DNA from 2 places in the Dehalogenimonas loeffleri genome. Region 2 is predicted to be linked to the other one. Evidence: a T-box and tRNA genes for the amino acid it is inferred to sense, from the RefSeq annotation. Region 2 holds a T-box; the other holds one or more tRNA genes.
The links. A T-box is a leader RNA that pairs with one kind of tRNA and senses whether it is charged. The one in region 2 lies ahead of ileS (isoleucine--tRNA ligase), so its partner is inferred to be a tRNA-Ile.

Region 1 (7,401 bases), 290 kb from region 2:
TGGGGGATAACACTTCGAAAGAAGTGCTAATACCGCATGTGATGCTCTTTCATAAGAAGGATCATTAAAACCGCAAGGTGCTTGAAGAGGGGTTTGTCTCCGATTAGCTTGTTGGTGGGGTAACGGCCTACCAAGGCAATGATCGGTAGCTGGTCTGAGAGGATGGTCAGCCACACTGGAACTGAGACACGGTCCAGACTCCTACGGGAGGCAGCAGCAAGGAATCTTGGGCAATGGGCGAAAGCCTGACCCAGCGACGCCGCGTGAGGGATGACGGCCTTCGGGTTGTAAACCTCTTTTCTCAGGGAAGAATAATGACGGTACCTGAGGAATAAGTCTCGGCTAACTACGTGCCAGCAGCCGCGGTAATACGTAGGAGGCGAGCGTTATCCGGATTTATTGGGCGTAAAGTGGGCGTAGGTGGTCTTTCAAGTCAGATGTGAAATCTCCCGGCTCAACTGGGAGGGGTCATCTGATACTGTTGGACTTGAGTATGGCAGGAGAAAACGGAATTCCCGGTGTAGTGGTGAAATGCGTAGATATCGGGAGGAACACCAGAGGCGAAGGCGGTTTTCTAGGCCAAAACTGACACTGAGGCCCGAAAGCGTGGGGAGCGAACAGGATTAGATACCCTGGTAGTCCACGCCCTAAACACTGGGTACTAGGTATAGGGAGTATCGACCCTTTCTGTGCCGAAGCTAACGCTTTAAGTACCCCGCCTGGGGAGTACGGTCGCAAGACTAAAACTCAAAGGAATTGACGGGGGCCCGCACAAGCAGCGGAGCGTGTGGTTTAATTCGATGCTACACGAAGAACCTCACCAGGGTTTGACATGTTAGAAGTAGTGAACCGAAAGGGGAACGACCTGTTAAGTCAGGAGCTATCACAGGTGCTGCATGGCTGTCGTCAGCTCGTGCCGTGAGGTGTATGGTTAAGTCCTGCAACGAGCGCAACCCTCATTGCTAGTTATATTCTCTAGCGATACTGCCTCGCAAAACGGGGAGGAAGGTGGGGATGACGTCAAGTCAGCATGGCCCTTATACCCTGGGCTACACACACGCTACAATGGGCGGTACAATGGGTTGCCACCGGGTGACCGGGAGCTAATCCCCAAAACCGCCCTCAGTTCGGATTGCAGGCTGAAACTCGCCTGCATGAAGTCGGAGTTGCTAGTAAACGCGTGTCAGCATAGCGCGTTGAATACGTTCTCGGGCCTTGTACACACCGCCCGTCACGTCATGAAAGTTGGTAACACCTGAAGTCGATAGGCTAACCCGCAAGGGAGGCAGTCGCCCAAGGTGGGACTGATAATTGGGACGAAGTCGTAACAAGGTAGCCGTAGCGGAAGCTGCGGCTGGATCACCTCCTTTCTAAGGAATACGAGAGCCTCGCTCTCTATCCTAGGTCGGTCTTCAACGCGAGTTGAAGTATTTGATTGGCTACCTTTTTCTTCCGCTATCCAGCGGTTAAGGTGAAATTGTTTCAGACACCAAACAGCGGCGCGTTAAACAACGCGCCGCTTGATTTTAGGAGCAGTACTGGGTTAAAATTAGCTCCGTTCATTCACATTCCCGGGCCATTAGCTCAGTTGGTTAGAGCGCGGTCCTGATAAGACCGAGGTCCCTGGTTCGAGACCAGGATGGCCCACCAGTCAGAGTCCCAAAGAACCGCTTAAACGCGGTTTTTTCTTTGCCGCCAGGGCATAACGATTGAAAAAACGCAGAATAGTGAAAATAGTAGTGCTATTCTGATAGAATACCTTAGCCTGATTTCAAGTACCGCCTGCCTCCACGTGAGGAAAGGCTTTCAATAGACAAATACTCTGTTCCACCCGCAATACCTTCACCGATACTTTATGGGGACAGGCGCGTTGATTTCTTACAAAGGAGATTATGCCGCGATGCAGTACAAACCATACACCTTGCATAATTTCAAAGATATCCCCCAAATCCGTACTCTAAGTGAGCAACAGATTAAAGACATTGAGATAGTTGGTACCGTTTTACCTTTTCGTACCAATAATTATGTCGTGGATAATCTGATTAACTGGGATAAGGTTGCCGATGACCCGCTGTTTATCACCACTTTTCCGCAAAAAGGGATGCTGTCGCCAAATGACTATGAATTGATCAGGGAGTTTTTGGACGGTGGGGCAAATGCTGATGTTATCCAAAAAACCGCCGGGAAAATCAGGGCGAAGTTGAACCCTCACCCTGCCGGCCAACTACAACACAATACTCCGACCGTTGAAGGCGAAATGCTGGAAGGTATTCAGCATAAATATCGTGAAACAGTGTTATTTTTTCCGGGTCAGGGGCAAACCTGCCATGCCTATTGTACCTTCTGTTTCCGTTGGCCTCAGTTTGTCACCGGGATGGAGGATTTGAAGATAGCCTCGCGGGAGGTTGGGCGACTGGTAGACTACCTGAAAATTCGGCCAGAAGTGACCGATGTCCTGATTACCGGCGGCGACCCGATGGTGATGAAGGCCGGGATTTTGGCACGTTACCTTGAACCGTTACTGGAATTGCCGAATCTGAAAACCATTCGTATCGGCACCCGGACGCTGTCGTTCTGGCCTCATCGCTATGTAACTGACACCGATGCTGAGGATGTGCTTGGGTTGTTCCGAAAGGTTGTTCAGGCGGGCAAACACCTGTCTTTTATGGCCCATTTTAATCATCCAGTTGAACTGAAACCTGATATTGTCAAAGAGGCTGTCAGGCTCATCCAGCAGACCGGGACGGTCGTCCGGACGCAATCGCCCCTGCTGAGGCACGTTAATGATTCTCCTGACGTATGGGCTGAATTGTGGCGGCAACAGACGACCCTGGGTTGTGTTCCTTATTATATGTTTATGGCTCGTGATACCGGCGCTCAACATTTCTTTTCAGTCACCTTGGCAGGCGCCTGGGAAATATATCAACAGGCCTTTCAAGCCGTAAGCGGCATCGGCCGAACCGCCGAAGGTCCGGTTATGTCCGCTTTGCCGGGTAAAATTCAGGTAATGGGAGCCACCACAATTGCTGGTGAGAAAGTATTTGCCTTGCGTATGGTTCAGGGACGCAACCCGGACTGGGTGAATCGGCCTTTCTTTGCCGCGTTTGATGAAAAAGCAGTTTGGTTTAATCAACTGAAACCTGCTTTCGGGGACGGCGAATTCTTTTTTGATGAGGAACTGGCTGCGCTGCTGGAGTCCGGCGAAACCGAATCAGATTTCTAGCTTTTTGTTGAAATAATTCACGGGATACTGTTGGTAGCGCAACACTTGAATTGTTAGGGGTAAGAAGAAAGGGGTGGAAATTTCCACCCCTTTTCTTCAAAGCGCACCCTTGTAACCGTATTAGCTAGCGGCGTCTATGGCGCCTTGGATCCAACTGTCAAACAATGTCTGATTAGCGGCAATCCATTCATTCGCATCCTGGACGATGTCTTCTGGCCGATTTTCACCTTGGAACATCTCATAGTTTTGCGCGAAGATATCTTCCAGCGGAATCTGCAGGTTTTTCAGGATGTAAGCGGCCGCCGGGTTGGCATTCAGGAATGCTGAATTAGCGACCACCTGAATATTGTTGGCCGGCCAGCCCATGTTAAAGGGCTCGGCGGCACCGGCTTTACCAACCAGGTTAGCGACGAAGGTTTCGTCTTCAAGATCTGACTGGTCTGCTGGTAAAGTGGAGAATGGAACCTCCAGCCAGACCACGTCCTCACCGGGTACCAGTTCGTTCACAGTCCAATTTGGGGTCCAGGTGTAGAAAAAGACAGGTTCCCCCGCGTTGTATCTGGCGACTACGTCGGCCATAGCCGTATTGTAGGCGGCCTGGGTGGCGTTAATATAGTCATTCAACCCGTAAGCTTCCATCTGGTGCAGAATTACGGCTTCGCAGCCCCAGCCGGGGGGACAGGCAACCATATTAGCTTTATCATCGTTATCGGTATCAAACAAAGCCGCAATTTCGGGGTCTTTGAAGTCTTCAATACTGGTAATCCCATATTGCTCAGAGGTGGCTTTGTCAATCAGGTAGCCCTGCAGGGCGCCGCCCATGGCAAATTCACCCACAACTTCGCCTTTACCCTCAATGATGCTCAGATATTGATTATGCAGCGGGAACCAGCCATCAGCCCAGAAATCTACATCGCCGGTGGCAATGGCATTGTAGAAAACGGGGTTATCAAGCGTGATGGGGTCTTTGACATCATACCCTAGTTTCTCCAGGGCCTGAATGAAAACCTCGGTTTGGAACCAGCCAGTATCCCAGGTTGGTTGGGCAACATTTACGGTTGTGCCGTTGCCAGGTCCATCATCAGTGCTATCGTCGCTACAACCTGTAACCAGCAGAGACAGCGACAATACGACGGTAAAACCGACAAGCAATAGTTTGCGCATTTTGGAATTCATGTTTTCCTCCTCTTAGAATATTTTCAACAATCTCCTCAGGTGCGCCATAAGGAGAAGTTAGAAACGGGGGTTTAACTCCGTCAGGTTTTTGTCTTCTTACGGAGTGATTTGAACAGGGTGACAGCTTTTTGGAATAAGCCAGTACCCTTTCTGGGTTGGGCAGTGGTTAAAGATTGGGACATTCGGTCAAGGATGATGGCAATGGCCACAATACCGATACCGCCGATGGCCGCGTAGCCGACATCATTACGTCCCAGACCGGTCCAAACCACCAGACCCAATCCGCTGGCACCGATAAGAGCGATGACGACCGCCATGGACATGGCCAGCATGAGAGTTTGGTTTAAACCGGCCATTATCGTAGGCATAGCCAGCGGTATTTGAATATTAAGCAGTATCTGGTTGCTGGTACCGCCGAAAGACCGTCCGGCTTCCACCACATCTTTGGGCACCTGGCGGATACCCAGGTCGGTCAGTCGGATAATCGGCGGCAGGGCAAATACTATAACGGCAATCAGTCCGGGTACCAAACCGACACCGAAGAGCATTACTATGGGAACCAGATAGACAAACGCCGGAATTGTCTGCATGGCATCAAGCAAAGGCCTTATGATTCCCGCGAATTTGTTGCTGCGGGCAGCCAAAATTCCGGTTGGAACACCAACCAATATACAAAAGATGACGGCAGATAAGACCAGGGCCAAAGTGGTCATAGTTGCTTGCCATAAGCCCAGGAAACCCACAAAAGTCAAAGTGATTGCGCTTATTAAACCGAAAACCCAGCCTTTGAGACGCCAGCCAATTAGAAACACGACCAATAGAATAATCAGCGGCGGCAGCCATAGCAGGAAGTCTTCGGTCCCGCTCAAGGTGAAATCAAAAGGCTTTTTTACAACCTGGAAAAAACTGCGGGCATTGAGACTGATCCAGTTAACAGCTGACTGTATCCAATCGTCTAACGGGATTGTATAAAGGTTAAACGGCCACATAAGGTTACTCAGCCTCCCTTTGGGTGGCGGCATCGTCGGTGTTGCCGTTGTTATTGGATTCGCTGCTAAGCGGCGAGACACTACTCAATACATCCAGCGGTTCCAGGATGCCGCGGAAACGACCCTTGTCGGAAACCACCGCAATCGGCAGGCTGTCGCCGCACAAGGTCAGCACTTCACCCAGCGGGGTGTTTTCCTCAGTTTGCGGAAAGTCGGTCATCATGACCTCTTCCAGCTTGAGGTCGCCTTTGCGCACTGCTTTGGCAATATCCTGATCGGTCACCAGCCCCACCGGTTTGCGCTGCCGATCAACTACATACATGGCATCTGATTTGGTCTGACGCAGCCGCACTGAGGCGGTTTTGACCGTGTCATGAGTAATTGTCAGTGTATCCGCTGGCTTCATTATGGAGGAAGCACTGAAAACCAGACCGCGGTTCACATCGGAGGTGAAAGCGGCGACATATTCGTCAGCCGGGCTGCTGACAATTTCTTCTGGAGTACCGATCTGCACGATGCGACCGTCCTTCATCACTGCGATATGGTCGCCCATTTTGAGCGCTTCGTTCAGATCGTGGGTGATGAAGATGATGGTTTTTTGTAAAGTCTGCTGCAGGTTGATCAGTTCATCCTGCATGTCCCGCCGGATTAAAGGATCCAGAGCAGAGAATGGTTCATCCATCAGCAGGATTTCCGGGTCGGTCGCCAGCGCCCGCGCCAGCCCGACCCGCTGCTGCATACCACCGGATAGATCTGCGGTCAGCCTGTCCCCCCAACCGTTCAGTCCGACAACGTCTAACGTATCCTGAGCCTTTTTACGATCCTCTTCCGTCAGAGTGCCCCGGATTTTCAGTCCGAATTCAACATTTTCCAATACCGTTTTATGGGGCAGCAGGGCAAAATGCTGGAAAACCATGGCTATTTTGGTTCGGCGGATTTCTCGCAATCGGCGGTCGTCCACTTTGGTGATATCCTCGTCGTCAATAAGAATGCTGCCGGCACTGGGATTATGCAGACGGTTCAGACAACGGATGATGGTGGATTTGCCGGAGCCGGAAAGACCCATAATCATAAAGGTCTCACCCTGAGTCACAGAAAACGAGGCGTCTATCACTGCGGGGATATTGCGAGATTTTTTCATAATCTCTTCCCGGGTAACGCCTTGCTTTAATTTTTCAATGGAGGATTCCGGGGCAGGTCCGAAAACCTTGTAAAGATTTTCCACCCTTAATTTCGTGTTACTTATGACTTCCTCGCTTTTGTGTCGGATTGGAGACCGGCGAAGCCGGAAAGTGGCCGTATCCGCGAAGTTCTATGGTTCAATATTATAACATATTAAAACATAATGCAAGCGATAAATCGGATTAAATACAGGAGTATATGCGGATTACAGTTGCTGCCTAATGTTGAAAATGCTCGCCAATGCCTGAGAATTGATGTAGTAGAAATATATTATCGCCGGAGAGTCCTGACTGGTGTTATGGGACTGAGTCTGCTTAAATTACCCCGTAACTTCACTGGAGGTGGTATGGTCAATAATTACGAGATTAACGAACTTGGCAAGGAAGAATCATGGCGGATGTTTCGTATTATCGGTGAGTTCGTGGAGGGTTTTGATAAACTGTCCGGTGTCCGACCGGCCGTCACTATATACGGATCCGCCCGGGTCAAACCGGATGAAAACCTTTATTCACTGACCGAAGAGATCGGTTACCGGTTAGGCCAGGAAGGGTTCTCTGTTATTACCGGAGGCGGCCCGGGATTGATGGAAGCGGCAAATAAAGGTGCTGCCCGCGCCGGTGTCACCTCGGTCGGTCTGAATATTCTGCTTCCCATGGAACAGCAACCGAATAAATATGCCACTAAATCTTTGTCCTTCAATCATTTTTTTACCCGCAAAGTCATGCTGGTAAAATACGCCACCGCCTTCATCATCATGCCCGGCGGACTGGGGACTCTGGATGAACTGACTGAAGTTTTAACGCTGATGCAAACTGAGAAAATCAGACCCTT
Region 2 (7,401 bases):
CCCTTGGATTTACTCATCTTCTCGCCCTTGCCGTCCAGGATATGACCGAGACAGATTACATTTTGGTAGCTCGGCCGACCGAATAACAAAGTTGACAGTGCATGCAGACTATAGAACCAGCCCCGCGTCTGGTCAATGGCCTCACAAATATAATCAGCAGGAAAACGGCCGTCCACAAAAATCTTGCGGCTGTCTTCCTCAAAGGGATAATGGTATTGGGCTACCGGCATCGCCCCGGAATCAAACCAGCAATCAATGACATCGGTTACCCGTTTCATGATGCCGCCGCAATGGGGACAATCAAAGGTAAATTCATCCACATATGGCCGGTGCAGATCCAGTTTTTCCGACAGTCCGGAAAAACCAGGTTTGGATTTAAGATCATCCAATCCGCCGATACACTCCGTAGTCTGGCAATCACCACAGCGCCATACCGGGACCGGCGTACCCCAGTAACGTTCTCTGGAAAAAGCCCAGTCTACATTATTCTGCAGCCAGTCCCCGAAACGCCCGGTTTTAATATGACCGGGATACCAGTTTATGGCTTCATTACCGTCAATCAGGGCGTCACGACAGGCTGTGGTACGGATATACCAACTCTGTTTGGCAAAATACAGCAGCGGGGTAGCGCATCGCCAGCAGAATGGATAGGTATGGAGAATTTTTTCAGACTTGAATACCCGACCGCGTTCCTTGAGATCGGCCATGATGAGACCATCAGCCTTTTTTACAAATTTGCCGGCACCGGGATAATTGCCGGTGACCATACCCTGTAAATCAACATGATGAATAAAATTAAGTCCCTGTTTGCGCCCTGAATCGTAATCCACCTCACCATAGGCAGGAGCAGTATGAACGATACCGGTACCGTCATCCATGGACACATAATCAGCAGCAATTACCGGATACGATAATTCCTCCTCATCAACCGGCATTAACTCTCCATTCACCAAACGTGAGACTGTCATTCCATATTTAAACGCATCATAAAGTGGGGCATACCGTAATCCCACCAGCCTGGCTCCGGATATTCGTCCGGCTTCCGGCACTTCAGCTAAGCCGTTAGCCTCAACCAAAGCTGCCGCCAGAACCAGGTATTCATCGCCCATATCAAGTACGGCATAGGTCGCGGAATCAGATACTGCCAGAGCGGTATTAGCCGGCAAAGTCCAGGGAGTGGTAGTCCAGGCCAGCAGATTAAACGGTTTGTCAACAAATTGCTCCAATTCGCCGCTGAGTGAATTTTTGTCCACCAGAAACTTGATAAACACCGAAGGGTCTTCCGTATTTTCTTCATAACCCAGAGCCACCTCATGTGATGATAAAGAAGTGCCGCACCGCGGACAGTGCGGGGTAACTTTGTGCCCCTGGTAAACCAGTCCTTTATCCCATAATTGTTTGACCACCCACCAACCGCTTTCAATATAGGTGTTATTCATGGTTACATACGCATGTTCCAGATCAACCCAGTATCCGATACGCTCGGTCAGTTTGTTCCAATCATTAACGTAACGAAAAACTGACTCCCGACACTTCTGATTGAATGCGGCGATACCGTAACGCTCAATATCGGTTTTGCTTTTAAATCCCAGTTCCTTTTCAACCTCAAGCTCCACCGGCAGACCGTGGGTATCCCAACCACCGATCCGCGGCGCATAATAGCCCTTCATGACCTTGTACCGCGGGATTACGTCCTTGAACACCCGCGACAACACATGGTGAATACCGGGTTTGCCGTTGGCGGTTGGCGGCCCTTCATACAAGGTGAATCGTTTGGCACCTTTCCGGTTATCTATTGACCGCCGGAAGATGTCCTTATCGGCCCAGAGTTTTAGAACCTCGGCTTCTTTTTCCGGAAAGCTGACCCGGCTGGCTACTGGTTGAAACATATTTTTCCCCTCAAAATACAAAAATCCCGTCCGGTTAGGGACGGGAAAATCACCCGCGGTACCACCCTATTTTCCCTGCCTGCTACAGAGACGCTCTCAGGCACTGACATGCCCTTCCGGGATAACGGGCGGAACCCGTCCTCAGTTAATCAATCAATAGATCTTTCACCTGGAAGCTCTGGAGTGATTTTCAACCGTCTTATACCTGTCCGCTTCCACCATACCGGACTCGCTGGAGGTTAATCCCAGTTTACTCTTCTCCGTCACCGCTTTTGACTCGTAGAATATCATACGCCGCCTGTGGCGGCAAGCTGAAAGTTTGTTTAAAGCCTACCTGGTAGTATTATCGCGCGGGACTACCACCACCTTACGGTCATCGCCAATACCCGTACTTTGTGTCGTAACCGCCGGATCATTCGCAAGAACCATGTGAACAATTCGGCGCTCAAAAGCCGGCATCGGATCCATGGTGAAAGATACCCGCTTTATCCTGACTTGTTCAGCCGTCCGGCGGGCTAAAACCTCAAGCGCCTTGAAGCGCCGCTGGCGATAACCGTTGACGTCAACCAGAATCGGCAGGTACTCCTTGATACGCTGGGCGACCAAAATCCGCACCAGATACTGAAAATTAGACAGCGTCTGACCGTGTCGACCAATCAGCAGCCCAAGGTCTTCACCAAGAATATCAAACACCATCCCGGATTCATTCTCTGATTCTTCGGTCAACATGGCATCGGGCAGATATTCCACATCAGCGTCCAGTCCCATCCGGTCAACCAGATTTTGAATAATCTCGGTTGTGATGGTAATCGCATCTTCCGCGCATAAAACAGCCTTCGGAGCGCAGTTTTCTTTGAAAGCCACCGTAATACATGCCTCCTCGGCGCCCAGTCCGAAAATACCGTGACTACCTTCGCTTATTACGTCTATCTCCAGTTCTTCCCGACTTACCTTTAGCTTTTCCAGTGCGCTGCTTATCGCTTCTTCCACTGTCCGCCCGTATATCTCCTGATGCTTCATCAATTATCTCCTCAGATTGATCAACCACAACGGCAGACGCCGCCGGCTTAGTTTTTACTTTTTCAACCCGGCTTGCACGAGCCTTAATATCCCGATCACGGTCAAACCTGCTTAGCATTCCTTGTATCCAGGGCTTCAATTCCCCGGGGCCCGTGGCAAACAATTGAATCACAACCCGTAAAATGCTGGAGGTCAACCAATACAATGCCAGACCAGCCGGAAAGGTAATGGAAATAAAAACAAACATGCCCGGCATCATGAACAACATCATTTTCCCTTGAGCCGCTACCTTCGGGTCGGTTGAAGCAGGTGTCGTCATTTTCTGTTGCAGGAACATTACACCGCCAACCAGGAACGCCAACAAGTAGTCCGGCACCGCCAGATTAAGCCATAAGAAACTACTGTCCAAAGGCAGCGATTGATACAAAACCGGCCAGTCATACAAACGGCTGGATAAGTTCACAAAATCTTCCGGAGTAACTGCCAGCACCCGGATAATGGATTGATAAAGCGCGATCCAGACCGGCATTTGAATCAGCATTGGCACCAGGCAACCAGAAGCACTGGCCCCGGATTCCTTCATCAGCGCCATCTGCTCTTGAGCTAGTTTTTGACGGTCTTTAGCGTACTTTTTTTGCAGTTCCTGGATCTTGGGTTGCAGTTCCTGCATCGCCTTGGCGGCGCGCATCTGCTTCATCGTCAACGGATACAGGATACCGAATATAATTGCCGTTAGAACAATAACCGTCAAACCAAAATTGTGAAACAATACGCTGGACAACCAGACCATAACGTTGATCAGCGGGTTCAGAATAACTAAATCCCATATCGCGCCTATATCCACTTAAATACCTCTTCTACTGAACGCTGTGTAGCCAGATTTGAGCCCCGGTGGCTACGTTCAAAGCGTAAATAGTCTCATTTGTCTGTGAATGCACAAACACAATATCGCCCTGGGTTGCCAGCGGCGCTCTAACCGTGGTATCCAGTTCGGTCAGGACACTGACTGTCCCTGTTGAAAGCGCGATCAGGCTGATTACGCCGTCCTGGGCGGCCACAACCAGCTTATCTCCGACCACAACCGGTGTTGAAGATACAGGTGCTGTCATTTCATATTGTTTGTCCAGTGAGCCGGAAGCAAGATCAATCACGTAGATAGTGCCGTCGGTATTGGGCGCATAAACCTTGCCGTCCAGCACGACCGGTGCCGTCCAGAACCAACGTTCACCTGTAAAGGACCACAGTTCGGCTCCAGTGTTTTTATCAAGGGCGTAAAGCTGACGATCCAAAGAACCCACGACGACAGTATCGCCAACGATTCTAGCCGCACTGGTGAACACGCCTTGGGCGTCAAACGACCATAACTCCTGGCCGTCATCGGCAGAAAGTGCATAAAAGGAATTATCAAAGGAGCCGACGTACAAAACACCGTCAGCAACTACCGGTGTCGCCCATACCTTGTCGCCGGTTTCAAATTGCCATTCTTTCTGACCGGAAGCGGCGTTTAAGGCGTATATATTTCCGTCATCGGACCCGTAGTATATCAGCCCGTCACTGTACGCCAGCCCGCTGACTACCGCCGACGGTAGTTTGTTGTCGGTGGGATAAACCCACTTCAGCGTGCCTGCTGTATTCAAGGCAAACACCTTGCCGCTGTAACCGGCCACAAAAACAGTGCCGTCTATCACCAGCGGACTGCCGTAGGCTCCCTGGGCTTTCTCCAGCGCGTTTTGCCAAACGGTATTGCCGTTGCCGGCGTCAATGGAAAATAATGTACCGTCGCGGGTAACGAAATATAGATTGTCCCCATCCGGAGTTACGCCGCTCCAGCCCAGCGGTCTGGTGCCGCCGCCGAAACATCCGGTAAAAAGAATGGTAAAAGCCAGCAGCATGGCTGTCAAAGATAATAATTTATTTTTCAAAGCGGGCTACCTCTCAATAATGCACTGGTCATGGTACCGGGTCGTACCCACCCTCATTCAATGGATGACAACGGGAAAGCCGTTTGGCCCCCAGCCAGACGCCTTTAAAAACCCCGTATCTGGATATAGCCTCATACGTATATTGTGAACAGGTCGGTAAAAACCTACAGGACGGCGGAGTAACCCGGGAAATGCTGTTTTGGTAGGCTTTAATCAGCCACAGTGCCATTTTTTTCATTGCTGAATTACCAATCCGGCCCGTCCGGTGAGTTTTTGAGCACTTTCCACCAGTTGGTGGTAGCTGGCGTCCCGGGCAGCCTGCCGTGCGATGACTACAATATCATATCCCTTTTCTAAAGGTTTTTGGCGAAATATTTCTTTAATTCTCCGCCGGACCCGGTTGCGGACTACTGCAGCGCCGACCTTCTTGCTGACCACGATGCCGATGCGATTGTGCTCGCTATGTCCAGGTATTATCTTGATAACCAGTCTGGCATCCGACCAACCGCGTCCGCCGTTCATTATCCGGCGGAATTCCCGGGAATCTTTTAACGAATAATATTGCGCCATTGCCCCTCCGCTTTCCGAACCCAGGGGCAGAACCGGTTAAACTACTGTCAGACGTAAACGACCCTTGGCACGCCGAGCTTTCAAAACATTACGACCGCCGCGTGTTGCCATGCGGGCTAAAAAGCCATGTTCCCGTTTCCGGGGAATTTTCTTGGGTTGATATGTTCTTTTGGGCACGATTATCCCTCACTCAATAATTCAAATAAAAAAAGTAATTATTCCGCCGTCGGATTTTCAGTGGTTTCAGCCGAAACCTCGGTGACGATCTCAATCTCAGCCACTGTTTCAGTTTCAACAACAGCCACGGTTCCTTCCACCTTCGGTGCTACCGCTTCGTTAACAGCGGGTACGGCTTTCGGCATCCCCGGACTGACCGTCCAGGAAGTACCGGCAACACGAATATGCTCCGGTACAAAGGGCAGCAAGGCTATCATCCGGGCTTGTTTAATCGCGTTTGCCAAAGCCCTTTGATGCTTCGCACAGGTACCGCTGCGGCGACGGGGGTTAATCTTGCCGCGTTCGGATATATACCGGCTCAAACGGGCGGTATCCTTGTAATCAATCACCAGATTCTTGTCAGCGCAAAAGGCACATACTTTACGCCTTGCCTGAAAACGTCCGCGACCGCCGAAGCGTCCAGCGGGCCTGGCGCCGCCCTGCGGCCGGGATCCAAAACTTCTCGAAACTACCAAGTTAAAATCTCCTGAAAAAAATAATCTGTTGTATATACTTAGAAAGGAAGGTCATCGGGACTGATATCGCCGCCGGGCTCCACGGTGGCACTGTCGCCGGAAGATGCCGGCGCCCGATCCAATGAACTTACCGTACTGGCAATAACTTCTGTCTTATAACGTTTCTGGCCATCCGGTCCGTCCCAGCTGCGGGTTCGGAGTCGGCCCTCTACATAAACCAGTCGGCCTTTGGCCACAAACTGGTTGCATTGTTCCGCCAGTTTGTTCCAGGCAACGACACTGAACCATTCGGTTTCTTCTTTCTTTTCACCATCCCCGGCATCATACCGCCGGTTGGTAGCAACAGAAAAAGTGGTCACCGGATGCCCGCCGGGAGTGAAGCGCATCTCCGGCTCCACACCCACGTTGCCGATTATCATTACCTTATTTAAACTAACCATCAATATCCCCCGTTTCCGGCATCAAAGACCTAGGCGTCCGGTTTAATCGCCATATGGCGCAGGACGCTTTCGGAAATCCTCAGGTCATCGGTTAATTTTCTGACTACCGATGAGCCGGCGGTGAATTTGAATAAGACATAGACACCTTCAAGCTGTTGCTTGATTGGATACGCCAGCCTTCGCTTGCCCCACCGGTCCACCGCGTCAACAACACCGCCGTTGGCGGTTATCATGTTGGAGATGTGCTCTACAGCAACATCAATTTTCTCCTGGGGCAATTCCTGGCGATAGATGACGACCAATTCATAACTGCTAACCGGCTCAGTGCGACTGCGCAGCAGTTCGGTCATTTCCTGGCTTCGTTTTTCTTTAACAGCGATGGTAGTACCCTCCCACAGTACACTTAATCCTAAATAACTGCGGTATTATAGCACAACGTAACCGGGCAAACAACAAGGTTTGTCTGAATACCGCGTAATGATTGGATACTATTATGTGCGTTTACGGCCGGCTCTGCAAATATCCAGATCCTGATTAATTTTCACTCATCGTTTCAATTTCTCAATACCGGCGGTTTCGTTTGACATTCGGCGCAAGATTACGGTACACTTCCACTTCGCGCGGCCCCGTGGTGTAGCGGTTTAACATGCCACCCTGTCACGGTGGAGATCGTGGGTTCGAATCCCATCGGGGTCGCCATTCTTTCAGCTTCCCCGTCCGGGTTTTTCGTCTATTTGCACGATTCTTCCACTATTGCTAGGATATGATTTGGTGTGCCCTTTCATGTCGGATAAAATAGGTTTAATTCAACAACCTTAATCATATGCAGGACAAAGATCTTTCCCTTCTAGAATTCCCCCGCATCCGG

Region 1: it encodes a tRNA-Ile, which carries the amino acid that the T-box ahead of ileS (isoleucine--tRNA ligase) is inferred to sense. The anticodon was not compared.

What each region holds. Positions count from the first base shown of each region.
Region 1 is NZ_CP146612.1:1,242,766-1,250,166, forward strand. Features, by position in the region: rRNA gene V8247_RS06475 (16S ribosomal RNA) at 1-1,370, shown strand, start outside; tRNA gene V8247_RS06480 (tRNA-Ile) at 1,574-1,650, shown strand; gene V8247_RS06485 (lysine 2,3-aminomutase) at 1,901-3,223, shown strand; gene proX (glycine betaine/L-proline ABC transporter substrate-binding protein ProX) at 3,344-4,399, opposite strand; gene V8247_RS06495 (ABC transporter permease subunit) at 4,480-5,268, opposite strand; gene V8247_RS06500 (betaine/proline/choline family ABC transporter ATP-binding protein) at 5,393-6,529, opposite strand; gene V8247_RS06505 (TIGR00730 family Rossman fold protein) at 6,782-7,401, shown strand, end outside.
Region 2 is NZ_CP146612.1:1,533,918-1,541,318, reverse strand. Features, by position in the region: gene ileS (isoleucine--tRNA ligase) at 1-1,889, opposite strand, end outside; T-box leader at 1,923-2,165, opposite strand; gene jag (RNA-binding cell elongation regulator Jag/EloR) at 2,220-2,909, opposite strand; gene V8247_RS07985 (YidC/Oxa1 family membrane protein insertase) at 2,797-3,699, opposite strand; gene V8247_RS07980 (PQQ-binding-like beta-propeller repeat protein) at 3,767-4,831, opposite strand; gene yidD (membrane protein insertion efficiency factor YidD) at 4,860-5,069, opposite strand; gene rnpA (ribonuclease P protein component) at 5,066-5,401, opposite strand; gene rpmH (50S ribosomal protein L34) at 5,438-5,578, opposite strand; gene rpsR (30S ribosomal protein S18) at 5,617-6,093, opposite strand; gene V8247_RS07955 (single-stranded DNA-binding protein) at 6,132-6,533, opposite strand; gene rpsF (30S ribosomal protein S6) at 6,563-6,883, opposite strand; tRNA gene V8247_RS07945 (tRNA-Asp) at 7,156-7,232, shown strand; gene V8247_RS07940 (endonuclease MutS2) at 7,357-7,401, shown strand, end outside.